3 regions of the Bacillus sp. F9_6S_D1_P_5 genome follow, and region 2 is predicted to be linked to each of the others. Evidence: predicted binding sites of a transcription regulator. Region 2 holds the regulator's gene; each other region holds the start of a gene.
The links. The regulator LexA, encoded in region 2, represses DNA repair genes until DNA is damaged. The targets are predictions, from matches to a motif close to CGAACATATGTTCG.
Positions count from the first base shown of each region.

Region 1: ACUXEY_RS23680 (Y-family DNA polymerase) is a predicted target of LexA. The motif match lies at 9,692-9,705, and genes of this name have one in related genera.
Region 3: recN (DNA repair protein RecN) is a predicted target of LexA. The motif match lies at 8,601-8,614, and genes of this name have one in related genera.

Region 1 is NZ_JBTREW010000025.1:5,992-17,315, forward strand. Features, by position in the region: gene ACUXEY_RS23605 (hypothetical protein) at 1-112, shown strand, start outside; gene ACUXEY_RS23610 (DUF5677 domain-containing protein) at 421-1,236, shown strand; gene ACUXEY_RS23615 (ABC transporter permease) at 1,325-1,519, opposite strand; gene ACUXEY_RS23620 (hypothetical protein) at 1,653-1,853, opposite strand; gene ACUXEY_RS23625 (DUF4145 domain-containing protein) at 2,013-2,432, opposite strand; gene ACUXEY_RS23630 (hypothetical protein) at 2,404-2,760, opposite strand; gene prgP (ParA superfamily DNA segregation protein PrgP) at 4,307-5,254, shown strand; gene ACUXEY_RS23640 (hypothetical protein) at 5,199-5,498, shown strand; gene ACUXEY_RS23645 (hypothetical protein) at 5,531-5,881, shown strand; gene ACUXEY_RS23650 (hypothetical protein) at 5,912-6,199, shown strand; partial or broken gene ACUXEY_RS23655 (DUF3967 domain-containing protein) at 6,339-6,413, opposite strand; gene ACUXEY_RS23660 (M23 family metallopeptidase) at 6,793-7,557, opposite strand; gene ACUXEY_RS23665 (hypothetical protein) at 7,662-7,970, opposite strand; gene ACUXEY_RS23670 (DUF3967 domain-containing protein) at 8,229-8,825, opposite strand; gene ACUXEY_RS23675 (hypothetical protein) at 8,936-9,253, opposite strand; gene ACUXEY_RS23680 (Y-family DNA polymerase) at 9,749-11,014, shown strand; gene ACUXEY_RS23685 (YolD-like family protein) at 11,011-11,324, shown strand, end outside.
Region 2 is NZ_JBTREW010000001.1:7,462-18,785, reverse strand. Features, by position in the region: gene tkt (transketolase) at 1-585, opposite strand, end outside; gene ACUXEY_RS00110 (hypothetical protein) at 809-1,036, opposite strand; gene ACUXEY_RS00105 (hypothetical protein) at 1,033-1,260, opposite strand; gene phnE (phosphonate ABC transporter, permease protein PhnE) at 1,359-2,162, opposite strand; gene phnE (phosphonate ABC transporter, permease protein PhnE) at 2,162-2,956, opposite strand; gene phnC (phosphonate ABC transporter ATP-binding protein) at 2,953-3,726, opposite strand; gene ACUXEY_RS00085 (phosphate/phosphite/phosphonate ABC transporter substrate-binding protein) at 3,810-4,748, opposite strand; gene ACUXEY_RS00080 (bifunctional metallophosphatase/5'-nucleotidase) at 4,932-6,515, shown strand; gene ACUXEY_RS00075 (DUF896 domain-containing protein) at 6,555-6,794, opposite strand; gene ACUXEY_RS00070 (YneB family resolvase-like protein) at 6,840-7,496, opposite strand; gene lexA (transcriptional repressor LexA) at 7,638-8,258, shown strand; gene ACUXEY_RS00060 (DUF4097 family beta strand repeat-containing protein) at 8,346-9,152, opposite strand; gene ACUXEY_RS00055 (DUF1700 domain-containing protein) at 9,153-9,695, opposite strand; gene ACUXEY_RS00050 (PadR family transcriptional regulator) at 9,688-10,011, opposite strand; gene glnA (type I glutamate--ammonia ligase) at 10,315-11,324, opposite strand, start outside.
Region 3 is NZ_JBTREW010000003.1:86,772-98,095, reverse strand. Features, by position in the region: gene accC (acetyl-CoA carboxylase biotin carboxylase subunit) at 1-301, shown strand, start outside; gene ACUXEY_RS05170 (Asp23/Gls24 family envelope stress response protein) at 324-716, shown strand; gene nusB (N utilization substance protein NusB) at 1,064-1,456, shown strand; gene folD (bifunctional methylenetetrahydrofolate dehydrogenase/methenyltetrahydrofolate cyclohydrolase FolD) at 1,480-2,340, shown strand; gene xseA (exodeoxyribonuclease VII large subunit) at 2,367-3,725, shown strand; gene xseB (exodeoxyribonuclease VII small subunit) at 3,715-3,945, shown strand; gene ispA ((2E,6E)-farnesyl diphosphate synthase) at 3,945-4,835, shown strand; gene dxs (1-deoxy-D-xylulose-5-phosphate synthase) at 5,139-7,031, shown strand; gene ACUXEY_RS05135 (TlyA family RNA methyltransferase) at 7,035-7,874, shown strand; gene argR (arginine repressor ArgR) at 8,017-8,466, shown strand; gene recN (DNA repair protein RecN) at 8,734-10,473, shown strand; gene spoIVB (SpoIVB peptidase) at 10,592-11,324, shown strand, end outside.

The DNA of each region.
Region 1 (11,324 bases), on a different contig from region 2:
AGAAGATTATATGGTCCTATTAAAAACATCTGTTACCGTTTTTTTAAATTTAACATCCGAACTATATAGAGAACACTACACAAGTAATCACTCAAATATAATTAAAAATTAAAACACTTTTTATAATGATTGAGAAATATAGATTTGAATCATATTTCTCAATGACCAATATTCCTTAACATATTATTAAAATTAAGATAGTTCAGGTCGGAGGAAGACACCCTAGGGTGTCTTTTCTTTATGGTTTAGCGCCTACAATATCTTGTATTCCTGCCTATACCGTTTTAATGTGTTAAGATAAATTGTTAACACATTAAAACAATTATTACATAATTAATCTATAAAAATGTATTAGGTAAGGAAGCAATGGCATTCTAATCGGTGCTTTTATTATTTTAATAGAAGGAGCATATAGCATTTATGAATTCATACTTAGAAGTATTAAGTAAAAGCATCCAGTTCGGAGAAGAGACTCTAAAAAAAATAGAAAGAAAAAACGGTTTGGAAATAGAGAATAAAATAATTCTCTCTCTTTACAGAAAATTATTGGAGCAAGTTGACGGCATTTATATTTTGGCTGATCACAATCTTGAAGGACCAGGTAGAATTTTAATAAGATCTGCAATGGAAACAGTCTTAGCGCTAAAGTACATTCTTCAAGAAAAAAAATGGATTCAAGATAGGGCATTCTCTTATTATGTTTGTTTTTTGAAATCAGAATTACAGATTGCTAAAGATTCTCTAGAGTTAAATTTTAATGATGAACCTATAAATAAAAAAGAATTAGAAATTGATATTAAAGAATCTGAATCAATAATAAACCAGGGACGGTTTATTAAAGTGCTAAATGAATGGGAACGAACTAATAAAAAATCCAAATATGAACCTAAATGGCATTCCCTATTTAATGGACCAACATCAATAAAAAAGCTTGTTGATAAAGTAGCAGATGATGAAATTTCCCTTCTTTATGGCCTGTTATCAATGGAAGCTCACGGTTATCACTCATTGAGTGCATCTAACCATAAAGATTTAACGAAAGATGACTTTGCACTCAAACCTCTAAGAAACGGAATATCTGATGAAATGGTTAAATACACAAGAACACTACTAACGGGAATAACCATGAAAATGATTAAACTTATTGCCCCTGAGTGTAATCCTGATTTGATCATATTCGCAAAAGAAATAGGAATAATACCGAAGAATTATCCTTTTTCTATCCCTAAAATTTAAAATGACATAATATCATTCGAGTTAAAAAAAGACATCTTAAGGTATCTTCTTTTATTCATAGTACTAAAAAAACACGTTAAATTAACTTTTAAACGTGTTTTTCCCTAAGACAATATTTAAGATAATCTATTCCTAGACTAACAAACGGAATAATTACCGCAAAACTTAATGCATAAACCATTGTATTTATACCTTTGTAATCTAAAAATTTATCCGCTATAAATAGGACTAAAACAAATAATATTGTTGATTTTATAAATATTTTAAGAAAATCGAATTTCATAGCAATTCCTCCCCCACATTCTATAAAAAGTGCAAAATTCTTTAAATGAATGTATAATATAAACTAGACAGAGATAAAATAGCAAAGAAACAGAGTGGTAGAGACACCCTGTTTCCTATGTAATGCTCACTTATCAGTGAGTAAACGGAACATAGCTAAAAGCCACTATTTTTAGTACCCTTAGCCACTCTACAGCTACGTCAATAGCTTGAGTGGTTTTTACATATGTAAAAATAGATAAACTCAAACTTACTTGTTCTATATACTCAACGAAAGGTTCAAGGATGTACCTTTCAACGAATAACAACAATAAAGTCACTATCAATTCTTTCACATGTATCACCTCCTTCCAATAAGAACTAAAAATCAACAAGCTCTATATGTTGCTTGATTTTAGTTAACTTACCAGAGGTAGGTTGACAATCACACTCATTTAACTAACATTACTGGTATAATATAGCACAATAACTAGAATTTGTACATTATAGAGTTATTAAATTGGGATACTCATCTTATTAAATAGACTCACATCTTTAATTATTTGATCCAATGTAGCTCTAATATCCATTGCCTCTCTTCTTGTGATATAAGGTAAATTATATGTATTACCATGAACTAAGTTTCGTAACTCTCTTATTCTATCCATGATAGCAAATTGACTCTCAGTTATAATTCCTTTTTCTTTAGCCACTTTTAACATTTTAAAAAACGTATGATTATTTGTAGATGGCTGTAATAATCCATATAACATACCCTCAAAAACGCTACCACACATTAAAGCTAAAGAAAGCCATGATTCAGTTTCAAAGCTTTTATCAGCTTCCTCATAAAATAATCCAATACGATTACGTAAAGACTTATCCTTTATCCAAGGAAATAATAAACTATAATCTCTTATACCATGATAATCCAATACGATTACGTAAAGACTTATCCTTTATCCAAGGAAATAATAAACTATAATCTCTTATACCATGATAATTCAATACTACAATAACATCTTCATTTTCACTCAAAGACCTAGGATGCATTTCTGATTCCACTATTAAATAATGCCCATGTATTCGATCATTTCTAGTTGAAAAACTTACACTTATATTAGCTTGTATTGAAAAGTGTGTAATTGAAAAAGCGGGCAACAAGGGTATATAAATATGCCACTCATAAGGGTATTTACTACCAGGTTTAGTTGAAATATTTTTTATATGTTTTTTAGGTATTTCGAATAAAATAGATTTCAAAATTCAAGTCACATCCTTTTTTTCAGTGTAAAATCAATAAAAAAATTTCACGTACTATATCTGTTGTGTAAAACCAAATTCAGCAATAAGGCCTATTTTATCATCCATCCCCTTATCCTCTAACCAAGTAAGTAGCAAATCCTTTATTTATTCCTCTATCTTGGTAAGTCATTCCCCCAGGACTTAAACAACCCTATATTTTTCATCTTTTCTCCGTAATTATACTTGACTGAAGGTCTTGAGGGTTTTTATCATGTGGGAACGATTATGGAACACGGCTGGAAGGCAGATTTATCCCCTACTTTGAAAGATCACAAAAAAGTAATCGATCAAAATAGATGGATAAGCGTCTTGTTTTTGCCATGCGGTCACTTATAAGGTATCCGTATGTATAGACCCTGTTCACTCAGCGATCTTCACCGCATACATCCTTTTTCTATGGCTTGTCCTTGTAATATCGTCCCTACACGACAAACTGAATGTACTCCCTAGCACCGTAATGCTAACGATAACCACCCGAACCTTTTAGAGAATCGTCCCTGGGCAAGTTCTCGCCCACCCTCACCAGAAGAACAGGATTCTAATGAGGGGTGCTGTTTTTGTAGGCGTATACTTTGTACCCCCTGCACGACCAACAGCTAGCCACGCCGTAACACGTTCCCTCTATATAGAAGCACGGAATTACGGCTTATCAGTTTTTATTTACGTGGTATCAGGCAATTCCACGCGAACAAAAAACAAAAAAGCATCTCCAAATCCTAAATGGCCTGTACATTCACAAGACTTCTAGGTTTAGAGATGCCCGTTATATATCTTTTGGACTACAAAATAATCAAAACTAGTATTTACTAGTTGATATTTATCCAAACAATAGATAAAATGGGTATATCAAAGAAGCCTCGGAGAAAGGCATAGTTGTTTAAGGTTAGTGGTGGTACACTTCTTAAACGTTAACACTGTCGTTGAATACAGTTCATGTCTAGCCAAGTGGTGGTACACTTGCTAGAGCAAGTCATTCCCGCTAAAGGTTGGTAGCCGATAGCATATGGGAGTGGCTTTTTGTTTTGTGTTCTTATTCAATTGTCTTATCGATCTTCGTTTATATAAAATATCAAATTATGGTTTGATTTGTAGAATGTTGCTTGTTGTTTATTAAGTTACAACAAGTTTTTTTCTTTGTAAATGCCCCTGTAAGTGGGTTTACGTCATCTAACAAGCTTAAATAAAGGATAAAAAGATAGAAAGATAAAAAGATACATTTATCCTTAGATACAAAGATACATAGTTTACCTTTGTGTATCTTTAGATACAAAGATAAAAAGATAGAAAGATAAAAAGATACATCAATTATCGTTGATATTATAGTATTTCTGATAAATGTTCTGTACACGAAAAATTGAATTATTCTATTAAACATAAAAAAGATACATTTATCCTTTTACTTTTTGTACAAGCTCATGTTATCATCGAGTCGAGAATAAAAAGATAAAAAGATACATTTATCCTTTGTTACAATTATATTACAAATTTAAAAGGAGCGATTCCTGTGAAAAAAGGATACGTAATAATCAACGCCCAACAAAAAGGTGGAGTTGGGAAAACAACTGATTCGTGTATGGAATCTCTTGTGGCTTCTTTAATCTTTAATAAGAAAGTTTTATTTATCGATACTGACCTTCAAGGGAACGGTACAACGTTCTTAGCAAAATCATTTAATATTACAGAAATGCAAAAGACATTAATGAAGTGTCTTGAAGAAGGAGACCTAACATCAGGTATTGTACATCTTCATGATAACCTAGACATGATTCCATGCGGATATGATATGAGGAAATATGCTGACTTCTTAATCGAAACATTCAATACAGTTGAAGACAGAACTTTTTACCTTTCTAGATTGCTAGAAAAAATCAAATATAACTACGATTACATATTCATCGATATTCCACCTTCAACAGATTTAAAAGTGGATAATGCGATGGTAGCAAGCGACTACATTATTGTTGTTCAAGAAACTCAACAATTTTCATATGAAGGAAGTCAACGTTTAATCTTTGAATACATCCAAACATTAGTTGATGACTTTGGTTCACTCGTAAAAATGCAAGTTGCTGGAGTACTTCCTGTATTACTGCAGCAAAAACGTGCCTTACACAAAGAAATCGTTAAAAGTACAATCGCTACTTTTGGTGAAGAGAATGTATTTACTACAATTATTAACAATCACGCACGTTTAGAATGGTATCCACGAATCGGGTTACAATTTGAAGATCATCATGATAAGAGAATGCTAGCTTTATTCTGTGATATTTTCTGTGAGTTAGAAGAAAGAATTCACCTTTTCGAAACTGAGGGCGATATTGAACCGGGATATAGTTATACACAAAAGTATTTCGTAGAAAATAAACTTACTAAGTTAGGGAAGGGGATTGACATAAGTGGCTTTAATCAAAAGGGAAACGCCGCAAGAACCGAAGATAGCACAATCTGCTAATACAGAAAGAAATGTTCAGAGTACCAATAACAACATCGCACCCACAAAGAAAGTTTTAACAGCGCAAGATAGAAAGAATATAAAAGTAACTCCTGAATCATTTAGTAAGATTAAAACTATTTGTACAATGAAGAGCATGAAGAATTACGAATTTATTGATGAAATTCTAGAATTCTACATTGCAAATAATTTAACTGAACGTGAGCAACGTATTTTGAAAAACATAACATCTAACAATAAATAGTTTTAATTGATTACTAACTAGGAGTGGTACCTTTGGAAAATAAAAGTAAATCTTATGTAGTAACTGTGACGCCTATTACTGAAAGTTCAGCTTCAACTATTCAAAGTGATCAGACTAACAAGAAAAAAGAAATACAGACACTAGAGAAACCAGATCCACGTTTAGTTCCATCTAAAACTGCAAAAATTTCACCAGCTGTTTTACTAAAGATAAATACTCTAAAACCATTTATTCAAGAACAAGAGAGTATGAATAAAACTTCTATTAACAACATCATTGATATTCTTATTGAAAGCTATGTAGATACTCATCTGGCAAATCGACATTCCGAAGCATATAAAGATATGTACAAGCGTCTTTACGAGACGTTAGAAAATAAATAGAGAAAAAAGTTTTAAATAGGAGTGGTACTTATGGAGAATAATAATAATAATTCATTTGTAGTAACCGTTACACCTATTACTAATAACTTGAATTCGAATACAGATAATAAATTGCAAACACCAGAAAAAAAGAATTTTAAAAACCAACAGGGTAGTATTAAAATTTCTAGTCAATCCAAAGAGAAACTTGAAGCTCTAAATAAACTTACAAATACCAAATATGCTCACGAAATAATTGATATACTTATTAAAAGTTATGTAGAAAATGAACTAACTCCTGATCAAAAAAGAAAATTCGAATTGCTTACAGACCTATAAAATCATAGAAGTATCCCTATATCAGGGGTACTTTTTATTATGTATCCTTGTATCTAAAGATACATGTATCTTTTTATCCTTTTATCTTTGTATCTTTTTATTTTAAGTAGGAAAACAAATACTCCTGCTTTCCTTTCCCTCACCAAAACCGCCACCACGGCTTTTTCTTCTCTTTCGCCGCAGCAACCTCATCCCGAAATTTCAATCGTTTTTCCACTCATTTATTATGCACTTCTATACTTGATTTGTTTTCTTTGCTCTTGCAAACTTCCACAAAGCTACAATTAGTATGAGGAGCGGTATTGCCTGAATAAAGAGAAATCCTTCCCAAAAATCAAGTTCAGTACTATATGGAGAGTCTCAAAAGCCCTTCAGTTAAGGGAGTTGGAGGGCTTTTGTATTTATATAATCAAGATGATTGAAAGTTAGGTTTTGTAATATGACTATTTAATGTTGATTTATTGAGATTTTTGAGACCTAAAATGAAGAAATAACGTGAGAAGTGATAGTAAATTTGAAGGAAAAGCAGATAATATACATAAAAGTCTTATTGGCATGATTGACAGTTTAAGCAAGAATCATCAGGATCTAATTTATAAAATTATCCATGCAGTACCATTCCAATAGTACCATGTCTGTGTGAAATTGTTCCACCAGTACCATGTCTGTGCAGCAGTATCAAAGTAGTAATAACTACCCGTCCAGGCTCCTGTACTATCTAATTGATAATAGACATTGTTAGTTAGTACCCATCTGTTGGTTTGGCGTATGGCGTTAACATAATAGTACCAATTTCCACTGTCTTCATCTTCAACCCAGCCGTTCCTTATTGGAGAAGGAGTGATTCCTATAACATTAAACATTGTCCAATTACAAGTTCCACCATTCTGCCAATAATCACTATTACCAGGGATATAATTAGTACTAGGGTAAAAGCGCGTAAGATGGACGTGAGGTCCTGAAGTTTCTGCTGAATTATCTACGGTTCCTATGAAATCTCCTGCTTTAACTACGGAATTCAATGATAAATTATCTCTAGGGACAACGTGAACGTACTCTGTGAAGAACCCATCATTACCTCTAATCGCTATAAGATTAGCAGTTAAACAACCTGGTGGGTTCCTTACAGCGGGATCAGGATTTGCTGAAGTTGAATTAATTATTGGGCTTTTACAAGTGGAATCTCCTTTTGTATATACTACTGTTCCATCTTCTACAGCATAAACCGATACTCCCCATACAGAATTATTAAACCCTAAATCTTTGGAACTATTAAATTGTCCATGACACCCCTGATACATTCTAACTGGTTCTGTCATAGGAGGATTAAAGGGTGTACGTTGATATTGATATGGCAATTATTATTTCTCCTTTCTAATAAAAAAATTCATATTTCAATTAAAAAAGTTATAGATGCTTATCCATTTATAAACTGCTATAAATACATTTTTGTTCAAAAAGTCTAAGACGAAATACCAGGCGGTGTAGTTGGTGGTGTAGTTGGTGGCGTAGTTGGCGGTGTAGTTGGCGGTGTAGTTGGCGGTGTAGTTGGTGGCGTAGTTGGTGGCGTAGTTGGTGGCGTAGTTGGTGGCGTAGTTGGTGGCGTAGTTGGTGGCGTAGTTGGTGGAATATAACTATTTACATTTACATCTACATTCACATTATTAACAAAAGGAAAGTACTTTTGTTCCATGTCGCAGGAATGCTCGTTGTAATCTTCATAATTACAATTTTTTTTCTTTTTCGGACTACCAGGTTTATGTTTAGGCATGTTTTAAAATGATCTCCTTTCAATTTATAGAATAGCTTGTACAACTTGTGTACTATATTAATAAATGCAGCTTGTCCATTTTTGGTAACGGTATTTGTGGAGTTTCTGTATAAAATATTAACGTAAAGTTAACATAACAGCTCATTATTGGTAGCAAAAAAAAGTGGATCCCCACTCTCACAAGGGATCCACTTTTTCTTTTTCTTTTTCTATAACTCTATTTTTATAAGTTCCTACCATGGCCAGTAGTCCCTCTTCTTATCCTCCCCAGAACCTCCACCACGGCTTTTTCTTATCTTTCGCAGCAGCAACCTCATCCCGAAACTCCTGCATCATTCTCTTCGTTTCCTGCATCTCACGTAGTGTTTTCATCAGTGTCTCATCCCGCGCTTCCAATCGTTTTTCCACTCGTTCATTATGCGATTCTACGCTTGCTTTGATTTCCTCGTTATTCTGCTTCGTCTGCTCACTCAATCGCTTCTCCATCGCTAACATGCTTTGATTCATTTCTTGCACCATAACGCTATACTGTTCCTGTAGTTGCTGTTTAATGTGGAATGGCACTAAGTCCGTTTCCTCAGCTTCTTCTTGAATCAGATCCGGATTAACTTTTTCGATTTGCTGCGCTATCATCTTCGCTGCCTTCTCTAGCGTCATACCGTCATGCTTACTCAATTCAATTAATTTCTCAATCACCATAATGTCACTGTCTGTGTATTGGCGTCTACCACGATTATCCTTCTTTACTGCGAATCCTTCACGTTGCAGTACTTCCATGTACTTTCTAAGGGTGCTATCACTTATTCCTAGTCGTTTGTATACTTCACTAGCAGAATAAACAATTTCGTCCGTCATAACGTCACAACACCTCCTAGTCAGAGTATTCCATGATGGTTAAGAAATTCCTGCAAAGAAAAAAGCTCTGATTATACAGAGCTTTTAACTTAAGTATTCTATTTCTTATATTATTCAGTGACTAGAATTGACTTTCCTTTTCCATCTACTACTATACCACCCGTGCCTGGATTTAAGCCTTTAACATAATATTTTCCGTTTTCTATCGTTAATTCAAAAACGCTTCCGTCTCCAAATTCAGAATAAGCCCAACTTCCAGATACTCTTTTTTTCTCCCCTACCTCAAGTTTAATGTCATATCTAGCTATTTCTTTCTTTACTTTACTATCAGCTAATGAATTTGATTCAAATGTAGTTGCCGAAGCTCCAATTCCTCCAGTTAATACAATACCAGTTACTAGTGTTCCTATTATTAACTTTTTAAACATAAAAAATCCCCCTTTTTATAGTTTTATAGCTTGCCACCTAATCATATTTTTAAAAATAATCATTGTAAATATATAGAATTTTTAGAAATATAAAACAGTTAATTTCGAATGTTTAGTTAAGATATGTTGTTTGTTAATAACGATAAACAGTTATTTTTATATAAAGAACAATACTTGTTAGGGACAACTAAATAGCTTTAGCAATTTCAACAAGTAATCGCATAAACAACGGTATCATTTGCACCACTATATAACCAATTCCTGCGCGGCTTATTAAGGAGAATCCCCGTTCCTGGCTACCAACCTTAATGAATAGACCGCCACATAACGCTATAACGGATGCAATTAGTTAGGATACTACTTTAATCCAAAAGATAGTTAGCCCATAACCAATTCCTTATAGTTTGTTTTATTTTTTTGAAAAAACCTCTTCATAAAAGAACATACATTCGTATATAATAAGAACTAACGTTCTGTTATTTAGGGGGAATAACGGTGTATGACTATTCAATATTGCCAAATCGAATTGTTTTATGTGTAGATCTTCGTTCGTTCTATGCCAGCGTATCGTGCATTAAAATGGGACTAGACCCACTTCATACTAAATTAGCCGTAGTTGGTGATGTAAATAGGAGCGGTTCAATTGTTTTGGCTGCAACTCCACCATTAAAAGCGTTAGGCGTAAAGAAAATGGCTAGATTGTATGAAATACCACGTCGTAAAGATATCCTGGTGGTAAACCCAATTATGAGTACTTACATAAAATGTTCTAATTTCATCACTAAGTTAGCTCTGCAATACGTGCCTGTCGAGGATTTCCACCAATATTCCATCGATGAGTTCTTTATGGATATTACGGATAGTATTCACTTATTTGCTAACGATCCGTATGAGTTTGCATTGGAATTCAAACGTGAAATATATGCGAAGACACGAATCGAATGCACGATAGGAATTGGGCCGAATCCTTTAATGAGTAAGGTTGCCTTAGATGTGGAAGCAAAGAAAACGAAAGATTGCATAGCATACTGGAAGTACGAAGATGTACCCATAAAATTATGGCCAATACGACCACTGAGTAAGTTTTGGGGGATTTCAGGTAAGACAGAAGCAAAGTTAAACCGAAAAGGGATTCATTCAATCGGAGACTTGGCGCAATATCCACTGAAATACTTAAAGCAGAGCTTTGGGGTTATTGGCGAAGAACTACACTTACACAGCAACGGCATTGATTTTAGCCGAATATCAGAAAAATACGTTCCAGCCACAACTTCAATTGGTAAAAGCCAAATACTTATGCGTGATTACACCATAGAGGAATTCCCAATTATTCTACTGGAACATATTGAGGAAGTTTGTTATCGAATGCGAAGGCAAAACAAACTAGCTCAAACTATTCATTTTTCTATTGGCTACAGCAAAAATTACGCTGGTGGTTTCAGAAAAACTCACACTATGAACCGACCAACCAATTTAACAATGGATATTTATAAGATTTGTACATACTTTTTACATAAGTTTTATACTGGGGAACCCATTAGAACCATCAATGTTTCTTTAACTAACTTAATCAATGAAGGCGAAGAACAAATCTCACTATTCGATAATGTAATACAACGAGAAAAAGAAATACAACTAACTAAAGTAATGGACGAAATACGCACTAAATTTGGAAAGAACAGCATATTAAGAGGGATTTCGTATACAAATAGTGCAACAGCAAGATACAGAAACACATTGTTAGGGGGACATAAAGCATGAACAACGCTAATATGCCAAAGGGAAGAGGAATGGTTAAATGGACTCCATTCGCAGCGATGCCGGAGCAATTCGCTGGTATCCGTGAAATAGTTAAAGAAAAGACGAAGGTAGAAAGACCTACATTAACCCAGGATGAACAAGAACTGATCGAGAACATGCTATTATGTTCATTATTATCTGAAGAAGAAATACTGATTACATATTATGGAGGTGGTTTTTTACTTACTAACTATATGACCGTTGTTGATATTGACCCGCTAAATAAATCAATACTTTGCACTGATGCATTTTACAATAATATGACGTTGAA
Region 2 (11,324 bases):
TAAATCGCCATCTAATGAAATATCATTTGAATCGTAAAGCACAACTAGACGACCTAATTGTAAGTGAGCAGCTAATGAAGATGCTTCAGCAGAAACGCCTTCCATTAAATCTCCATCACCACAAATAGCGTATGTATAATGATCTACTACATTATACGCATCACGGTTATATTTAGCAGCTAAATGTCTTTCAGCCATTGCCATACCTACAGCAGTTGAAATACCTTGTCCAAGTGGACCAGTAGTTGCGTCTACACCAGCTGTATGACCGTACTCAGGATGTCCTGGAGTTCTACTTCCCCATTGACGGAAGTTCTTTAAGTCATCCATTGTTACATCATAACCAGATAGGTGAAGTAGGCTGTATAATAACATTGAACCATGACCTGCAGATAATACGAAACGATCACGGTTAAACCACGTTGGGTTATTTGGATTGTGTTTCATAAATTGAGTCCATAATGTATAAGCCATTGGTGCTGCACCCATTGGCATTCCTGGGTGACCAGAGTTTGCTTTTTCAATCGCATCGATGGATAATGTGCGAATCGTGTTGATAGAAAGTTGTTCGATTGAATGTGACATGCTATTCTTCCCTTCGCTTATATTAGTAAACGTTTTATACATTTATATGATAGCTTCCCACGCAAGATTATACAACATGTATCGACAAATATGTTGATATTTTTTTGGTTTTTCATAAAAAAATCAATGATTTCGGGAATGTATGGGCATTCAATATGACATACTTTTTCATTGTTTTTATTTTAAAAAGAAAGGGAATTATCTGTATATTTATTCATCAATTTTAAATTCCATAATACAAAATATATCCTTCCCCATTTTTCACTCTGCGAAGCAAACGAATAAACGACTGTAAATATTGGCATACTTTATCTCGATCAAATACGTATCTTTCATATTCTCCATCCGTATTATTATCATTTTCCCATTGAAACTGTCCTGTCAGTTCGATTATTTCTGGAGCTAAAGAAAACATGCTAACGAGCGAACAAAATAACTGTTCTGCTATCATTGCCCGTTCTGTTCTATTTTCGTAATACTATAATAGTGAACTCCAAATCCTTCTGCTCTTTTCGCTGGATAATAGGTCGGAATCCAATGGATGAAATCTAATAGATATACGATTAGCTTATCACTTAATACAACACACTCATCTATCGTTGCCTCTTCTTTATATAGAAAACAAAGTTCAATCCAATCTATACCTTTAAAATCTAATTTTTTCATTTGAAACAAATACAAACTCATGCTGTAAAGCCAAATTATCCCCCTATTGCTCACATTCATTATTCTTATTATAAAAAAAAGCACCTTTTATAGGTGCTTAAAATAAATTATACAATTTTCTTCCGTATTGAACTTGAAATATAATCAATGATAATGACCATTAAAATGATGCCCAATAAAATAATCCCCACACGAGACCAATTGCGTGAACTTAGTGCAAAAATTAGAGGCGTACCAATCCCACCTGCTCCAATAACACCTAAAATAGCAGCGGATCGCACATTAATTTCGAACCTGTATAACGTATACGATAGAAAATCCGGTAATACTTGTGGTAATACTGCATACCAAAGTATTTGAAATCGATTCGCGCCTGTTGCTATTAACGCTTCCGTCGGTCCCTTATCTATATTTTCAATTCCTTCTGAATATAGTTTTCCTAACATCCCAATAGAGTGTAACCCTAAAGCTAGAACTCCGGCAAAAGAGCCTGGTCCAACAGCTTTTATAAATAAAAGAGCCATAACTAGTTCAGGGAATGTACGAACAAAACTAAGTACAAATTTTCCAGTTCCTGAAGTTAATTTCCCACTACTCATATTCGTTGCTGCCCAAAAAGCGAATGGAACAGATAAAAAGGCAGAAATAAATGTACCTAATATCGCAATTGCCAACGTATCAATTAAGCCGTGTAATAAATCTTCACCATCTGGCAAAGATACATACGACCAATCTGGATTCAATACACCTGTCATAATTGCTTTTGTAATTTCTCTCGCCGTATCCTTGATTCCCTCTAATGGTACTCCTGAAAAAGCCCATACATAAACAAATGTAAGTGCTATAAAAATAATCCAGCGATACATACTCGGTTTCTTCGGTTTTGATACGATTAACGTCGTTTTACTCATTATAATTTCTCCCGCAACAATGTACTTACATAATCAATTAACAATACAACAACAAGAGTATAGATAATAATAGAGGCAGTTTGTTCATATTGTAAAAATCCAAGTGTACGATCATAATATAATCCAATACCGCCAGCCCCTACTAAACCTAAAACAGCTGCTGCACGTACGTTCACCTCAAATGTATAAAGAACATAGGAAACAAAATGTGCTTTCACTTGTGGAATTACCCCATACACAATCCATTGTACTTTATTTGCTCCTACTGCTGTCATCGCTTCTAATGGACCTGGATCAATCGATTCAATTGACTCATACAATAATTTTGCCACAAGCCCAATTGAGAAAAAAGTAAGAGCCAAAATACCTGGAAGTGGTCCTATTCCAAAAATAGCTACGAAGATTGCCGCTAATAATAAATCTGGTATCGTTCGAATAAAATTTAAAACCAATCGAGCTGGACCGTACAAGAATGTACTCGTAAACACATTACTTGCCGCAAATAGTGCCAGTGGAATAGCTAAAATCGCTCCTAAAGTCGTCCCAATAATCGCCATACGTATTGTATCTAACATCGCTGTTGTAATAACTTGAAAATAACTCCAATCTGGCGGCACCATCTCTTTTAACAAATCCATCATATTAGGAAAACCAATTACTAGTTTTGAAAATGATGCGTCGACCTGTACACTACTTCCCCACAACAGTAAAATGACTAGAATAAACGTTAACATATGTTTCAACTTACTCGGCGGCTTCGGTATCGCTTTCGAATATATCGTCACGTCACTCATTTAACCGCCACCTCTAACAATTCACTTTTCTGCGCTACGTCTCCATAAATTTCAGCAAATTTTTCATCTGTTGCCTCTTCTACTGAACCGTCAAAAACAATTTCTCCCGCATGTAATCCAATAATGCGTGTCGCATATTGCCTAGCTAAATCAATAGAATGTAAGTTTACAATTGTTGTAATTCCAAAATCTTCATTGATTTTTTTCAAATCATCTAATACTTGCTTTGTTGTGAGCGGATCTAACGATGCAACAGGTTCATCTGCCAATATGATTTTTGCTTCTTGCGCTAATGCTCTAGCAATCGATACCCGTTGCTGTTGTCCTCCTGATAATTCATCAGCTCTCGCATATGCTTTTTCTAAAATATTCACCCTTTTTAACGATTGAAAAGCAAGCTCCAAATCTTCTTTTGGAAATAGACCTAACGTTGTACGCAGTGTTGAATGATACCCAACACGGCCAGCTAATACATTTTTCAATACCGTTGATCGCTTTACAAGGTTAAAACTTTGAAAAATCATACCAATATCTCGGCGCATGCGTCGTAAGCCTTTTCCTTTTGCAGCAGTAATAGACTCACCTTCAATCATAATTTCGCCTTCTGTAATCTCATGAAGTCGATTTACCGATCTGAGAAGTGTAGACTTTCCAGCCCCAGACAGCCCTACCATTACAACAAATTCACCTTTTTGAATGTTCAAGTTTATATTATTTAATCCTTTTGTACCATTCGGATACACTTTGGAGACATTTCGAAACTCTATCACACATCTTACCTACCTTCTATGTATTCAAAACGGCAAACTAACTGAAAACATATCATTCCAGTTAGCTGCCATTTCCATATGTATTATTGCGTTTTTACTTTCTTTCCATATTCACGAACGATATCAAATTTACTATCATCAGATTTAACATATCCTTCATGTGAATATACTTCTTTAATGATTTTGTGACCTTCCTCATTCTTTCCTATCTCAATGAAAGCATCCTGTAATTTCTTGCTCCACTCTTCATCTAAATCAGAGCGTACCGAAATCGTATCGTTTGGAATTTTCTCTGTAAATTTCACTATTTTCGTTTGATCGAATATATTCGGATAATCTTTTTTTACAATATTACGAGCATCTTGGAATACAACAGCTGCATCTACATCACCATTTAAAAGAGCAATAAGCGACTGATCATGACCTTTTAATGTAACAGGTTTTACATCTTTTAGCGGATCAATTCCATCTTTTAACAACACTGCCGCAGGCCATACATATCCCGCTGATGAAGTTACATCTTGATAACCTATTTTTTTACCTTTTAAATCTTTTACACTATTAATATTTGAATCTTTCTTAACTACAAATTCTGATTTATAAAAGTCTACTAAATCCTTTGTAGGAGCTCCTGTTTCATCATCTACTCCAAAACGTTGCGCTTGTAAAATTACATTTGCAGCCTTTTTCTCATGTGCTAGCACATATGCTGTTGGAGGCAAAAATCCTACATCTACTTGCTTAGATGCCATCGCTTCTACAATTGTATTGTAGTTCGTTGAAATACTAACTTTTACCGGAATATTTAATTTATCACTTAATAGCTTCTCAAGTGGTTTTGCCTTCGCCTCTAATGTATCTGCATTTTGAGAAGGAACAAATTGAACATTTAAAGTCTTCGGTACATAACCTTTTTTCGTATCTTCAGTTTTACTTGCACTAGATTCTTTCGTTCCACAGCCACTTAATAATCCCGCCGCCAGTACAACTGTCGTGCTCATTGCAAAAACTTTTTTCAACATATTAAAGCCTCCATTTTTGTTGTTATAAATTACCTGCCTTAAACATGAAGAAATATATCACACATTTTTATTAATAATTGCTTATTTACAGAATCTTTACACATTCTATACATTCTCATTAAAATTCTCTTCATATATTTGATATGCTTAATTAGTAGATAACAATAGAAAAGGTGAATGATATTGAATCAAAATCAAAATGTAACTTTAAACATCTTATTAACAAGTGATATACATGGTACTGTTTATCCAATTCACTACCAAGATAACTCCGAAGCTGAAATTGGTTTAGCTAAAATTTCTACTCTTATAAAAAAAGAACGTTCCCAAAATAGAAACGTCCTTTTAATTGATAACGGTGACTTCATACAAGGAACACCCTTTACTTATCATTACGCTACATATGAAAAAGATAAGAAAAATCCAATGTCCTTATTAGCGAACTATTTACGTTACGATGCCGCAGTGATTGGGAATCATGAATTTAATTATGGAATGGGCATATTAAACAATGCTATTTCTACTACGAACTTCCCATATTTATCAGCAAACATTTTAGATAAAAACAGCAAAGAACCTTATTTCGGGAAACCATATATAATAAAACATATTGAATCAAATATAAAAATTGCTATTTTAGGGGTAACAACACATTACATTCCTAATTGGGAACAACCCCATCACATTCAAGATTTACAATTTGAAGATGCATTAGAAACAACAAAAAAGTGGGTTTCTTACATTCACGAACACGAGAAACCAAATTTATTAGTCGTAGCGTATCACGGAGGATTTGAACGCGATCTACAAACCGGGGTACCGACTGAAGTTTTAACAGGTGAAAACCAAGGATATGCAATGTGCCATGAAATTGAAGGAATAGATATTTTACTAACAGGCCACCAACATCGGGAAATCGCTCACACCGTAATAAATGGTGTAACAATTTTACAGACTGGATGCAATGGACACTTCATTGGAAAAATAACAGTGACATTCAAAAAAGCAGAAAAAAAATGGATAAAAAAAGAGAGTTATTCACAATTATTGCCTGTGCAAGGAATTGCGACGGACCAACATATTCTTTCCTTAGTTGCCGATTATGAAGAGAAAACACAAAATTGGCTCGATCAACCTATTGGACTAATCTATGGAGACATGCAAATTTCAGACGCTATGCAAACTCGTTTGCAAGACCATCCTTTTATTGAATTTATAAATAAGATACAGATGGATATAGCTAATGTTTCTATTTCTTGTACAAGCTTATTTCATAATACATCTCCAGGTTTCCCTAATCATGTAACAATGCGTGACATCGTTTCTAATTATATTTATCCAAATACATTACAAGTAATTAGAATAACTGGAGCAGATATAAAAGATGCCCTTGAACTCTCTGCTTCTTATTTCACATTAAATGCAGATGGAGATATTATCGTAAACCCTACCTTCATAGAACCAAAGCCGCAACACTATAATTACGATATGTGGGAAGGGATTTCGTACGTATTAAACATTTCCAAACCTCTTGGCGAGAGAGTAGAATCTTTACAATGCAAAGGCATTCCTCTTAATATGGATGAAGAATATGACGTCGTTATGAATAATTATCGCGCTAGCGGCGGCGGAAACTTCTTTATGTTCCAAAATAAGTCCGTAATAAAAGACATACCAACAGATATGTCTGAACTGATCGCTAATTATATTTTGAAACACAAAAAGATAGAGGCAACAGTTAATAATAACTGGAAAGTCATTAAATAACGAATGTAATAAATAAAAAAGATGGGCTTCGCCCATCTTTTAGTTTAATTTTGCATTATCTTGCTTTTTTAAAGCTTTTAATTTCGCCGGTGTAACGTCTGTACCTTGTTCGTTAACGACTTTAATTCCTTTAAGTTCGTTTAACATATTTTGACGAAATCCTTTTAAATATTGTTCACGTAGCGACTGACGCTCACGTTGTTCTTCTTCAGTTAAACCTTCAGCTTTTGCTTTTTTCGCTAAGAAGTTAATGCGTTCAACGAGTTCGTGACTAAGCATCTCGAATCCCCCTTCTAATCAAAACTGATTATTATCATACAATAGTTACTCTTCTTTATCAAGCAATTGCTTTGTATACTCTACATATCTACGATGTACCGTCGCTTTTGAAACGTTATGACCAAAGCCGCGAAGCGTCGCTGCAATTTCTTCGAAAGTAAGTTCACTCTTGCGCAAACGTACAATTTCCTCAATCGGCACTTCTTTCTTCTCTCGCCCTACACTTAAATGACGATTCTTTAAATTATTTTCTGGACGATAACCTTTTTCTACGGCGCGTTGCATACCACGTTTAATTTTCAAGTTATGAATCTTTCTTTGGTACTCTTCAACAATACCGATAATATCTAATACCATCGAATCAGAATCCGACAATTGCAATTCGCCATTATGCGTATGCGTGTATACTTTTATTCCCTCTTTATGTAAACAGTGCATTAATGCAATTTTTGCATTTCCTCTACCAAGGCGCGTTTCATCTTGTATGAGTAACACATCAATTTGTTCATCTCGAATTGTATCAAGCACTTCTAATATGCCGTCACGTTCAATTGTATAGCCACTCGCCTGCTCTTCAATCACCTTAGTAACATTCATTTGGTAGCGCTCAGCTAAATGCAATAATTCATCTTTTTGACGTAATAGTGACGTTTCTTGCGCTTCTTTTGTTGTACTCACACGCGCATAAATAATTGCATTCATTATGAACCCCTCTTTCTCACTATTATTTCCCTCTAGTGTAACATAAATTCGCCTTTTGTTCGAACTTATGTTTGTAGAATGTTTTTTCGCATGTTATACTTATTAATAAGAAAAATGAAAGAAAACGAGGTGTTAGAAAACATGGAAAAGTTAACGAAACGCCAGCAAGACATTCTCGACTTTATTAAGCTAAAAGTACAAGAAAAAGGATATCCACCTTCCGTACGTGAAATCGGTCAAGCAGTCGGCCTCGCTTCTAGTTCTACAGTGCACGGACATTTATCACGACTAGAAGAAAAAGGATATATTCGACGCGATCCAACCAAACCAAGAGCAATTGAAATTTTAGGTGACGATCGAATGGATGCAGAAACACAATCTGTTATTCAAGTTCCAATTGTCGGGAAAGTCACTGCTGGATTACCGATTACAGCAGTTGAAAGTGTAGAAGATCACTTCCCACTCCCAGCTAGCATTGTTGCTGGAGCAGACCAAGTGTTTATGTTACGTATTTCTGGAGATAGTATGATTGAAGCCGGTATTTTCGATGGAGATTTAGTTGTTGTTCGCCAACAACAGTCTGCATATAACGGTGAAATTGTAGTCGCTTTAACAGAAGATAACGAAGCAACTGTTAAACGTTTCTATAAAGAAAAAGACCATTTCCGTCTACAACCGGAAAACTCTTCATTAGAACCTATCATTTTAAAACAAGTGTCAGTTATCGGAAAAGTAATTGGCGTATATCGTGATTTACATTAATAATAATAAAAGAAGATAATTACCTTATTTACATACGGTAATTATCTTCTTTTTTGTATTTTGATAGATTTTCATACATTCTATTTGTTATGAACGAGTTTCAATCGTCACATCGCCAGCAGCTGTTTTACCGCTAATTTTTTTACTACCATTGCCAATTGTTATATTATTATTTTCTACATTAAAAATTGTCACGTCGCCAGCAGCGCTTTGCCCAGTTATAACTGCATCTTGTGGTTTTTCCAATAAAGTAATATCTACATCCCCAGCAGTTGAACTTGCCTCTACATCATACTTAGGATCATGATCCATAATATGCACTTCCCCGCTAGCCGACTTCGCTGTTACTTTCCCTATTACCTTTTTAAAATTTACCTCACCAGCTTTTGAAGATCCTTCTACACTCTTAGCTGTGACATGTTTCAAATCTACTTCTCCGGCGAGTGTCCCAACACTTACACGATCACTTTTCACATCACTTATTTCTATTTGTCCAGCAGATGAATTAACTTTTATCTCATGGTAAGAACGTTCTGGTACAAATATAGTCAATGTAGACGTTTGAAACTTGAAATTGTAAAAAGAAAAATCAAATGTAGCACCTTTTTCGTTTTCCCCAATAATTTTTAATGTGTCACCATCTTCGGCAATACGAACCTCTTGTTTACGTGTATCTCCTGTGTGCTTTACATAAAAAGAAGAGTCGGGAGATTTTTGGACAACAATATCCCCAGCGTCTAACTTAACTTCTATATTTTTTAATGTTTCGTTTTTAATAACGTCTTCTTTGTTTCCTTTTTCTGCAGTTTGTACTGCTTTTTCATATGTTTGTGAAATCCCTATTACTCCAATAATGATACAAGCGATTGCTACTAACAATATTTTTTTCATCATCTATTCCCCTTTTATCATTTTGAAGTTCCATAATACATAACTTACGCATAATCGTTTAAACCACTTTGTACTATAATAAGCGATAATACATAACAACAATCCTACCCCAACAAACGTTATACTAACGAATACATCCAGCCATATAAAGGTACCCATAAATACTTTTGCAATAACGAAAAATGGTGTCACTACACTAGCAATCCCACCAACCCAAAAGGAAAATATAAAAGCGATAATTGCAACTAACGGGCCTAATACAATAATAAAATTAAACAAACTAAGTCCAATCGCTGCCATAACAGCCCTTGTTATATTGGAAGTAGATGGATCCTTTTTCATTTCGTCAAATCGATACAAAGCAAGTAAGTCTTTCGCAATTACTTTCGGCGAGCCAAGACCCTTTATTATTTCCAATTCAGTTTTCCCCTCTTCTTTCCCAAACTGAAAATGCTCTTCATAATCAAATAAAATATCTTTCCTCTCTTCTTCCGGTAACTTTCTAAGATGACTTGATAATTCTTTAAGAAACTGCTCTTTACTCATCCCATTCCACCCCTTCAATAATTTCTTGTACGCCTTTTGCAAAATCACGCCACTCTGTTACTAACAAATTCAGTTGCGTTTCCCCTTGCTCCGTTAGTTGATAATATTTACGAGGCGGCCCCTCCGTAGATTCTTTCAAATACGTTTGAAAATATCCTTCTTTCGTTAAACGACGTAATAAGGGATACACTGACCCTTCCGATATTAAAAATTTATTTGAGATTTGCTGAACAAGTTCATATCCGTAACAATCCTTACGTTTCACAAGTGCCAACACACACAGCTCTAACACACCTTTTTTAAACTGAACGTTCAAGGTCAATCCCCCTTTCTCATTTCAGTACTGTCCAATACACGGTACCCGTTATATCCATAATATACCACTTGGTATTGTTTATAGCAAGGTACTATATTTTTCAACACTTAATTTTCGAATTAAATACATCCACACCATACTTCAACTTTCACATTTTCATTCATAGCTAGCACGCATTTTAAATAGTCCACATGACTTTTTTCGGGCGTTTTGCGGGCACCCATCCAGTTCATTTCACAAACTTCTATATTTGCCCACAAATAAAAAAGCCCTGATACCGTAGTATCAAGGCTTTTCTCTCTCTTAGTATAGAGACATATATTGATCGCGTTCCCATTGGTGAACTTGCGTGCGGAAAATATCCCACTCAATCTCTTTCGCTTCGATGAAGTGCTCAAGTAAATGCTCACCTAGTGCACCGCATACTACTTCATTCGATTGTAATGTAACTAATGCTTGCGCTAATGTTGCTGGTAAATCAACGATACCTGCTTCTTCGCGCTCTTCTTTTGTCATTACGTAGATGTTACGATCTACTGCAGCTGGTGGAGTTAATTTGTTTTTAATTCCGTCAAGACCTGCTGCTAATAATGTAGCCATTACTAAATATGGGTTTGCAGCTGGGTCAACACTACGTACTTCTACGCGTGTACTAATACCACGAGATGCAGGGATACGTACTAATGGGCTACGATTTTGTGCAGACCATGCTACGTAACAAGGAGCTTCGTATCCAGGTACTAAACGCTTGTAAGAGTTTACAGTTGGATTTGCTACCGCTGTAAATGCTGGTGCGTGTTTTAAGATACCTGCGATGAAGTGACGAGCATCATCACTTAATTGTAAGTCACCGTTTTGATCGAAGAATACGTTCTCACCATTTTTGAATAGTGATAAGTTACAGTGCATACCTGAACCGTTCACACCGTATAATGGTTTCGGCATAAATGTTGCGTGTAAACCGTGTTTACGAGCAATTGTTTTTACAACAAGTTTGAATGTTTGAATGTCATCACATGAACGAATTGCATTTGCATATTTAAAGTCAATTTCGTGTTGTCCTGGAGCAACCTCATGGTGAGATGCTTCAATTTCAAATCCCATTTCTTCAAGTTCAAGAACGATATCACGACGACAGTTTTCCCCTAGATCCATCGGCGCAAGGTCGAAGTATCCACCGTTATCGTTTAATTCTAATGTTGGATTTCCTTTTTCATCTACTTTAAATAGGAAGAACTCTGGCTCTGGTCCAAGATTAAAATCTGAGAATCCTAATGCTTCCATTTCTTTTAACACACGCTTTAAGTTGTTAC
Region 3 (11,324 bases), on a different contig from region 2:
ATCTCCAGGTAAAGTAGAAATGTACTTACCACCAGGCGGATTTGGTATTCGCGTCGATTCAGCTGTATATCCGGGATATTCAATCCCACCTTTCTATGATTCGATGGTTGCTAAATTAATTGTTCACGGAAAAACACGTGAAGAGGCAATTGCAAAAATGAAGCGTGCACTCAGTGAGTTTGTCATTGAAGGCGTACATACAACAATCCCGTTCCATTTGCAATTGCTAGATCATCCTGATTTTGTAAAAGGTGAGTTTAATACGAAATTTTTGGAAGAGCATGAACTTGTGACGCAGTGATACATTAAAGGAGGTTTTTTTCATGGCTGAACATATGTTAGATATGGGTCAAGATACAACTCTTGGTAAAGTAGAAATTGCACCAGAAGTAATTGAAGTAATTGCAGGTATTGCAGCTGCTGAGGTAGAAGGTGTAGCGGCAATGCGTGGTAATTTTGCTACAGACGTTGTTGAGAAGTTAGGTAAGAAAAATCATGGTAAAGGTGTAAAGGTTGAATTAGCAAACGAAGATATTATCGTTGACCTTTATGTTGTGATGTATTTTGGCGTAGCAATTCCAGTTGTTGCACAAAAGATTCAAGACAACATTCGCCAAGCACTCTTTACAATGACAGGACTTGAGCCAAAAGAAGTGAATGTTCACATCGTTGGCGTAACATTCGAAACACAAAAAACAGAAATCGAACCAGTGTAAGAATGAAAAAGGTGCCTAGTAACATAGGCATCTTTTTTAACGTTTCATTTCTTCACAAATTAAAACCCTCTAATTATTATACTATTTCAAAAAAAAAGAAATTAAAAAGAAAATGTTTCGTTTTTCCAAAAAACGTACATTGTGATAAGATATGGAACTTGAAGTTAATCTTTTTATTATTTTTCAGCCTTGTAACCCGTGTATCAAATGATAAATTGTGTTATTATCATTGTATTATAAGGTTGGAAAATCAATGAAAACTGTAAGAGTAAGTGAATTGACGGCTTATAAATTATAATAATATAACAAAGCATAAGGAAAGACTTGAAGCATAAAGGAGAGTTACAATGAAACGTAGGACGGCTAGAGAAAGAGCGATGCAAGCATTATATCAAATGGATATTACAGGTGAATTAGAACCGAAAGTAGCGGTGGAAAACACGCTAGATGAAGGTGAAGAAACAAATGAGTTTCTAGAATCACTTGTAGTAGGTTTTGTAGAAAATAAAGAAGTAATTGATGAAGCGATTCGTCAAAACTTAAAAAAATGGAAGCTAGAGCGTATTAGTATTGTGGATCGCAGTATTTTACGTGTAGCTGTGTATGAAATGAAATACATGGAAGAAATTCCACACAACGTAACAATTAACGAGGCAATTGAAATTGCTAAAACATTTGGGGATGAGGAATCTCGTCGTTTTATTAACGGCGTTTTATCTAATATAAAAGATACACTGTAATTTCTTTAAGGGGGAATCTTAAAATGGTAGCAGTAATCATCAAAGGAAATGAAGTTGCGGAGAAAAAACGAGCACAATTAACAGAAGAAGTTGTGAAGTTGAAAGAGCAAGGAATTGTACCAGGATTAGCAGTTATTCTAGTTGGAGAAGATCCAGCATCTCGTTCTTATGTAAAAGGAAAAGAAAAGGGCTGTGAACAAGTAGGAATCTATTCAGAGCTAATTGAACTTCCTGAAACAATTACGGAAGAGCGTTTGCTTGCTGAAATCGATCGCTTAAATGGCGATGACCGTATAAATGGCATATTAGTGCAATTACCTTTACCAAAACATATTGAAGAAAAAGCTATCATTGAAAGAATTTCACCAGAAAAAGATGTAGATGGATTTCACCCAATCAGCGTGGGACGTATGATGACGGGACAAGATACATTCCTTCCATGTACACCGCACGGTATTGTAGAATTAGTAAAAGAAACAAATCTTGATATCTCGGGAAAACATGTTGTAGTAATCGGAAGAAGTAATATTGTCGGCAAGCCAGTGGGACAATTGTTCTTAAATGAAAATGCAACTGTCACATACTGTCATTCTAAGACGCAAAATATGAAAGAGTTAACGAAGCTAGCTGATATTTTAATCGTAGCTGTTGGACGACCTAAGATGGTAACAGCTGATTATATGAAAGAAGGAGCGGTTGTAATCGATGTTGGTGTAAACCGTTTAGAAACAGGTAAACTTTGTGGTGATGTTGACTTTGACAACGTGTTAGATGTTGCGGGTTACATTACACCTGTGCCAAAGGGTGTTGGTCCAATGACAATCACAATGCTTCTTCATAATACTGTTGAATCGGCTAAACGTGCAGGTGTTGTTTGTAAATAATTTGAGTCGGCTATGAGGAGAGAGAAATGGAGAAACAATATTTAACCGTTACAGCGTTAACACGCTATATAAAAACAAAAATAGAATATGATCCGCATTTGCAGTCTGTTTGGTTAAAAGGTGAAATTTCCAACTTTAAAAATCATAGCCGTGGCCACATGTATTTTACATTGAAAGATGAAAATGCAAGAATCGCAGCGGTTATGTTTGCGGGTCATAATCGTAATATTAAATTCAGACCTGAAAATGGGATGAAGGTACTCGTGAAAGGGAAAATCTCTGTTTACGAGGCGAGTGGTTCTTATCAAATTTACATTCAAGACATGCAGCCTGACGGAATCGGAAACCTGCATTTAGCTTACGAACAATTAAAGGTTCGTTTAGAGGAAGAAGGATTATTTTCTCAAGTTTATAAAAAAACAATTCCTCCTTATGCGAAAACAATAGGTGTGATTACGTCGCCAACAGGGGCAGCGATTCGTGATATTATAACAACGATTAAACGTCGTTATCCAATTGGAAATGTTATTGTGTTTCCGGTACTTGTACAGGGGGAGTCAGCAGCTCCCTCAATTGTACAAGCGATTCGTACAGCGAATGAAATGGAAGAGATAGATGTCCTAATCGTTGGGCGCGGCGGAGGCTCTATTGAGGAATTATGGGCGTTTAATGAAGAAATGGTTGCAAGGGCCATTTTCAAGAGCGAAATCCCTATTATTTCAGCAGTAGGTCATGAAACAGACTTTACAATTGCGGATTTTGTTGCCGATTTACGAGCGCCAACACCAACTGCAGCAGCTGAGCTGGCAGCGCCTAATATTATAGAGTTACAAGAAAAGGTATTGCAAAGAACTCTAAGATTGCAAAGGGCAATGAGAGAGTTAGTACATAAAAAAGAAGAAAAACTACAAGTATTGCAAAAATCTTATGCGTTCCGTTATCCAAGACAAGTCTATGAGCAAAAAGAAGAGCAATTGGATAGAGCGTTAGAACAGCTTGTTTTAGCGAAAGAACGCTATATTGATAAAAAGGTAAATCAGTTAAAACAGCTTTCATTTTATTTAGAGAAGCACCACCCATCTCAAAAGATTATGCAAACGAAGGTAGCGGTTGAAACTTTGCAAAAGCAATTGCAACGTGAAATGCAAACATTACTTCAAACGAAAGAATTTGCCTTTGTAAGAGCTGCTCAAAAACTTGAAGCGTTAAGTCCGCTTAAAGTAATGATGAGAGGGTACGGGCTTGTATATGATGAAGAGAAGCAAGTGTTAAAAAGTGTGAAAGATGTCAGCCTTGGAGATGCTGTTTCAGTTCAATTACAAGATGGAATACTAGATTGTAGCGTATCAGGCATAGAGGAGCGTGAATTGAATAATGGAGAATAAATTAAGCTTTGAAGAGGCAATTTCGCAACTTGAGCATCTCGTTTCTAAGCTAGAGCAAGGTGACGTACCTTTAGAAGAAGCAATTTCTTATTTTAAAGAGGGTATGGAATTATCTAAGCTTTGTGATGAGAAGTTGAAGAACGTACAAGAACAAATGGCAGTTATTCTTGGGGAAGATGGAGAGCTTGAACCGTTTACTGCTTTAGGAGATGAAGCATAGTGACTGTTGCTTTTGATACTTTTTTGAAAGAAAGTAAAACTTTCGTAGAAGAGAAGCTTGTAAGCTATGCAAATGAATTACAATGTCCAAATGTACTTCGTGAAGCGATGGCATATTCTTTGGAAGCGGGTGGAAAGCGTCTCCGCCCGTTACTTTTATTTGCGACATTACAAGCGTTTGGTAAAGAAAGAAATCTTGGAGTAGGTGCAGCCTGTGCACTTGAAATGATACATACATACTCGTTAGTTCATGATGATTTACCTTGTATGGATGATGATGATTTAAGAAGAGGGAAGCCCACAAATCATAAAGTATTTGGTGAAGCGATGGCAGTTTTAGCAGGCGATGGTTTGTTGACGTATGCTTTTCAAGTTATTATGGCATATGAACAAAAGGAAATCTCTGCTGAGAAAAAGGTAAGACTTGTACTTGAGCTTGCAAAAGCAGCGGGACCAGAAGGAATGGTTGGCGGACAAGTGGCAGATATGGAAGCGGAAGGGAAACAACTTACGATTGATGAGTTGGAGTATATCCATAAGCATAAGACTGGGAAACTACTTGAATTCGCTGTACTTGCTGGATCAATCCTTTCTGATGCCACAAAAGAACAAGAAGAAAAGTTACTTGCGTTTGCAAAATATATTGGCCTAGCTTTCCAAATTCGAGATGATATTTTAGATGTGGAAGGAACCGAAGAAGAGATTGGAAAACCGATTGGTAGTGATGTTTCCAACGAAAAGAGCACATATACGACGTTATTTACTGTAGATAGAGCGAAGGATATTTTAGAAGACACTATTGCAAAAGCAAAAGATGCTATCGGTTCCTTGCAATTACAAGATGAATATTTACTATCTATTTGCGATTTGATTGCAAAACGTAATAACTAATATAACAGCGTTTTCATTTGTTGAGTCATTCATCATTTTATGATATAAATGTAGGAAAAGGTTTTTCTTTTCTTGTTATTGGCAAAAATATATGTAGATTACATTGCCGTTATCACTTCGTGTTAGCGGCTATTTTTTTCATCGCCTAAAGAAATATGGTTTATAATAGGATTAGGGCGCAATAGACTGGTTAATAGCAGGACAAGGTGAAAAATAAAAAAAAGAGAATTTCTTGTTTTGTGTAAATGTTTTTTATAATATTTGACATGTTGACAGATTATGAAATGAAAGTGAGTGATCCATGTGGATCTAACGCAAATTCAAAACCCTAGTTTTTTGAAAGATATGTCTATCAGTGAACTAGAGGGATTGAGTGAGGATATTCGTAAGTTTTTAATTGAAGAGCTCTCTCAAACAGGTGGACATATTGCACCTAATTTAGGTGTGGTAGAACTCACAATTGCTCTGCATAAATTATTTGATAGTCCGAAAGATAAATTTTTATGGGACGTAGGACATCAATCCTATGTACATAAAATTTTAACTGGACGTGCAAAAGAGTTCGGTACATTAAGGCAATATCAAGGTCTATGTGGTTTCCCAAAACGTTGCGAGAGTGAGCACGATGTATGGGAGACTGGCCATAGCTCGACATCATTATCTGCTGCGATGGGAATGGCTCTAGCACGTGATTTAAAGAAAACGAAAGAATATGTTATACCGATCATTGGTGATGGTGCTTTAACAGGTGGAATGGCTTTAGAGGCATTAAACCATATTGGACATGAAAAAACAGACATGATTGTTATTTTGAATGATAATGAAATGTCAATTGCACCAAACGTTGGTGCGCTTCATAATGTACTTGGACGTCTACGTACCGCAGGAAAATACCATTGGGTAAAAGACGAATTAGAGTATATATTGAAGAAAATTCCGGCAGTTGGTGGGAAAGTTGCTGCAACAGCAGAGAAAATAAAGGATAGTCTTAAATATTTACTAGTATCCGGTGTCTTTTTCGAAGAGTTAGGCTTTACGTATTTAGGTCCAGTCGATGGGCACGATTATGAAAAGTTATTCGAAACGTTGCAATATGCAAAGAAAACAAAAGGCCCAGTGCTTGTTCATGTTATTACGAAAAAAGGAAAAGGTTACAAACCAGCTGAGAGTGATGTTATTGGAACTTGGCATGGAACAGGACCTTATAAAATTGAATCAGGTGACTTCGTTAAACCGAAAGAAGTTGCACCAGCATGGAGTGCTGTTGTTAGTGAAACAGTACTTAAATTAGCGAGAACGGATGAGCGTATCGTTGCAATTACACCTGCAATGCCTGTTGGATCGAAACTTGAGAAATTCCAAAAAGAATTCCCAGATCGTATGATTGATGTAGGTATTGCAGAACAGCATGCTACAACAATGGCAGCAGGTATGGCGACGCAAGGTATGAAGCCATTCTTAGCGATTTATTCAACATTCTTACAAAGAGCATATGACCAAGTTGTTCATGATATATGCCGCCAAAATTTAAATGTTTTCATCGGAATCGATCGCTCTGGTTTAGTAGGAGCAGATGGTGAGACGCATCAAGGTGTATTTGATATCTCATTCTTACGCCACTTGCCGAATATGGTACTTATGATGCCGAAAGACGAAAATGAAGGGCAACATTTAGTATATACGGCGATGCAATATGAAGATGGACCAATCGCATTACGTTATGCGCGTGGTAATGGACTTGGTGTTCATATGGATGAGGAATTAAAGGCGATTCCAATCGGTTCATGGGAAACGTTAAAAGAAGGTAAACAAGCGGCTATTTTAACATTTGGTACGACAATACCAATGGCAATGGAAGCGGCTGAGCGTCTTGAAAAGGCTGGAGTTTCAGTGAAAGTAGTGAACGCTCGCTTTATTAAACCGATGGATGAAGCATATTTACATGATCTCTTAGGAAAAAATATACCGATTTTAACGATTGAAGAAGCTTGTTTAATCGGTGGTTTTGGAACGGGAGTAGTTGAATTTGCATCTGAGAACGGGTACCATAGTGCATTAATTGAACGAATGGGTATTCCAGACCGTTTCATAGAGCACGGTAGTGTAACAAAATTATTAGAAGAAATTGGTTTAACGACAGATGCTGTTGTAGACCGTATTCATACAATGATTCCATCAAAACAAAAAAGGGCGTAACAAATGAGTGCAAAAAAAGAAAGAGTAGATGTACTATTAGTAGAGCGAGGGCTTATAGAAACACGTGAGAAAGCAAAACGCGCCATTATGGCCGGCCTTGTATATGCAAACGAGATGAGACTGGATAAGCCAGGAGAGAAAATCCCACAAGATACAGAGATTACGGTAAAGGGACAAGTTATGCCGTATGTAAGCCGTGGTGGTTATAAACTTGAAAAGGCATTAGAGTCATTTCATCTGAATTTACAAGATAAAGTTATGATAGATATTGGTTCATCAACTGGTGGCTTTACCGATTGTGCGCTTCAAAATGGAGCGAAATTATCTTATGCATTAGATGTAGGATACAATCAACTTGCTTGGAAATTGCGTCAAGATGAGCGTGTTGTCGTAATGGAACGAACAAACTTCCGTTACGTAACGCCAGCAGATTTAGAACGTGGTTTACCGCAATTTGCTAGTATCGATGTGTCATTTATATCATTAAAGCTTATATTGCCGGTTTTAAAAACAATGCTTATGCCAAATGGAGATGTAGCAGCGTTAATTAAACCGCAGTTTGAAGCTGGAAGAGAGCAAGTTGGTAGAAAAGGTATCGTCCGTGATCGAAAAGTACATGAGGCTGTCGTGGAAATGATTGTCGACTTTGCTATAAAAGAAGGATACGACGTAGAAGGTTTAACATTCTCACCAATTACAGGTGGGGATGGTAATATTGAATTTTTAATTCATCTGAAATGGCATGGTGAACGTGAGAATGGCGAAAATCATTCTCCGGTTTCTGTTGAGCAAGTAGTTACAGAGGCGCATGATGTCCTAAAACAAAAAGGTAAAGGGGAATAACATATGTTGTTCCTCTTTTTGTTGTAATTGTATAATGATTGTAAAAACAATTGTGTACAAGTAACGAATTATAAGTTAACATAAATAAGTGAAGTATACCAATGTTTAAACTATGGTAAGAGATAGTGTGAGGTGCAAATGTATGAATAAAGGTCAGCGCCATATTAAAATCAGGGAAATTATTGCGAACAAAGAAATTGAAACACAAGATGAATTAGTTGATATTTTACGTAATGAGGGATTTAATGTAACGCAAGCAACAGTATCGCGCGATATTAAAGAACTGCACTTAGTGAAAGTGCCATTACATGATGGTCGCTATAAATATAGCTTGCCAGCAGATCAACGATTTAACCCGTTACAAAAATTAAAACGCAATCTAGTGGATTCATTTGTAAAATTAGACACGGCAGGACATATGCTTGTGCTAAAAACATTGCCTGGTAACGCTCATTCACTTGGGGCACTTATTGATCATTTAGAGTGGGATGAGATCATCGGAACCATCTGTGGTGATGATACTTGCTTAATTATTTGCCGCACACCTGAAGATACAGGTGTTGTCTCTGATCGTTTCTTAAATATGCTGTAACAAAAAAATCTTGTTTGCTTTCCTCTGTAAAGTGGAAAGTGAACAGGATATTTTTATTGGTTAAAAACGTGAATTCTTAATTGTAATATAATATTTTCTTTGAATAAAATTAGGAAATAGGTGGATTGACCCGTAAAACAAATGTTTGGTACAATGGAGCGGTTAGAAAAGTAATTTATACATACAAACATATAGTATGACTATTTGAATAAAGAACTGAGAAAAGCCCTGAATAGGGGATTAGTTTATAACGAGGTGAATGGGGCATTGTTATCGGAATTATCGATTAGAAACTTTGCTATTATTGAGGCATTAAATATTTCTTTTCAAAAAGGATTAACGGTTTTAAGTGGGGAAACAGGAGCCGGAAAATCGATTATTATTGATGCGATTAGTTTACTTGTAGGTGGTCGTGGTTCAGCGGAATTCGTTCGATACGGAACAGAAAAAGCTGAGATAGAGGGGCTATTTTATGTAGAAGATGATAAGCATCCGTGTATTGAAAAGGCAGAAGAGTTGGACATAGAAATTGAAGACGGCATGATTATTTTGAAGCGTGATATCGCTGCAAATGGAAAAAGCGTATGTCGTGTAAATGGGAAATTGGTTACCCTTAGTATATTAAAGGAAATTGGAAAAACACTTGTTGATATTCATGGTCAGCACGAAACACAAGATTTAATGAATGAAGAGCGTCATCTATTTATGCTTGATCATTTTGATGGAGATCGTATTGTTAAACAATTGGGTATATACCAAAACGTATACGCTGACTATGAGAAGCTAAAAAAACAGTTAAAATCGTTAAGTGAAAATGAACAACAAATGGCGCATCGCTTAGATTTAATTCAATTTCAGCATGAAGAAATCCGTAAGGCGGATTTAAAGATGGATGAAGAAAATGAATTAACTGAAGAACGATTGCAAATTTCTAATTTCGAAAAAATTTACAAAGCATTAGGCGATGCATATCGCTCGTTAAGTGCTGACGGACAAGGATTAGATAATGTACGAAGCGCAATGGGGCAAATGGAGAGTATTACACATTTAGATGAAATGTATCAAGAAAATCATGATTCAATTGCAAATAGCTATTACTTATTAGAAGAAGTCGCGTATCAACTAAGAGAAAAGCTCGATATGATGGAATATGATCCGAATCGTTTAGATGAAATTGAAACGCGTTTAAATGAAATTCGTATGCTAAAGAGAAAATATGGAAATACTGTAGAAGAGATTTTAGCGTATGCTGATAAAATTGAACAAGAAATTTTTACGATTGAAAATAAAGACGTTCATATTGAGACGACGAAGAAGCAGTTAAAGGAATTAGAAAGTGTTATTCTGAAAGAAGCAACGTTGTTAAGTAATATGCGTCATGAACTTGCAGAGCATCTTACAAATGCCATTCATCAGGAATTAAAAGAATTATATATGGAAAAAACAAAATTTGAAGTGAGAATCATGAAGAGAGAAGGAAATGCGGAAGAGCCTCTTGTGGAGGGAGCACCGGTAAGACTTACGGCGGATGGTTACGATCATGTGGAATTTTATATTTCAACCAATCCAGGCGAGCCGTTAAAACCACTTTCAAAGGTCGCTTCTGGCGGAGAGTTATCTCGTATTATTTTAGCTTTAAAAAGCATTTTTTCTAAGCACCAAGGTGTGGCGTCAGTTATTTTTGATGAGGTGGATACTGGTGTAAGTGGCCGGGTCGCACAGGCTATTGCGGAAAAAATTTATCGAGTATCAGTAAACTCACAAGTACTTTGTATTACGCACTTACCTCAAGTCGCTTCAATGGCAGATTCGCATTTATTTATTCGAAAACAAGTAGCGAATGATCGAACAATTACATCAGTTACCGTTTTAACTATGGAGGATAAAGTAACAGAAATAGCTCGAATGATTTCTGGTGTGGAAATTACAGATTTAACGACAGAACATGCGAAAGAACTACTTACGCAAGCGCATCATTTTAAACAGACAGCAGAGGCTATCCAGTAATGGATAGCTTTTTTTCTCAAAAGATGATTTCTTAATTCTTCCGGTTATAAATAAAGCACTGCAAGGAGAGATTAAAAAGTGAAGCCAAGAGGCTGAATGTGGGGTAGGAGCGAGGAGAGTGAACAAATTGAAATTAGAAAGATTTCGCAAAATAATAGGTATTTTTCTCCTTGTTTCTTTAGTTTTTATAGGGTGTTTTAAACCGCTTCGGACGTTTATTTCGTCCCCGAAGCAACTTGTTGTTTTTGAAGGACAACAATCAGAAATAGCTTCATTACCAGTGTTTCAAGCTTCATCTACAGATCGTCATGTATTTACAGTAAGTTCAAATGAACAAAAACAAGGACTTATGGTAAATTCTCATCAAAATGGTGAAGCGGATATGGTGTTTCAACTTGCTGGTTTTCCAGTAAAAAAAGTAAATGTGAAAGTATTAAAAGATTTCAAAGTTATTCCAGGTGGACAATCAATTGGTGTGAAGTTAAACACAAAAGGGGTACTTGTTGTAGGCCATCATTTAATTCAAACTGAAAAAGGGAAAGTATCTCCTGGTGAAACGGCTGGTGTGCAAATTGGGGATATGATTACTGAAATTAATGGGAAAACAATTGAAAGAATGAGTGATGTAGCACCATTTATTCATAATAGTGGTGAAACAGGTGAACCGCTTAATCTTGTTTTGTTAAGAGATGGAAAACATATCCGCACAAAGTTAACACCACAAAAAGACAGTGGAGAATCGTCTTATCGTATTGGTTTATATATTCGTGATTCGGCAGCTGGAATCGGAACAATGACATTTGTTCATCCGGATTCTATGAAATATGGAGCACTTGGTCATGTCATTTCTG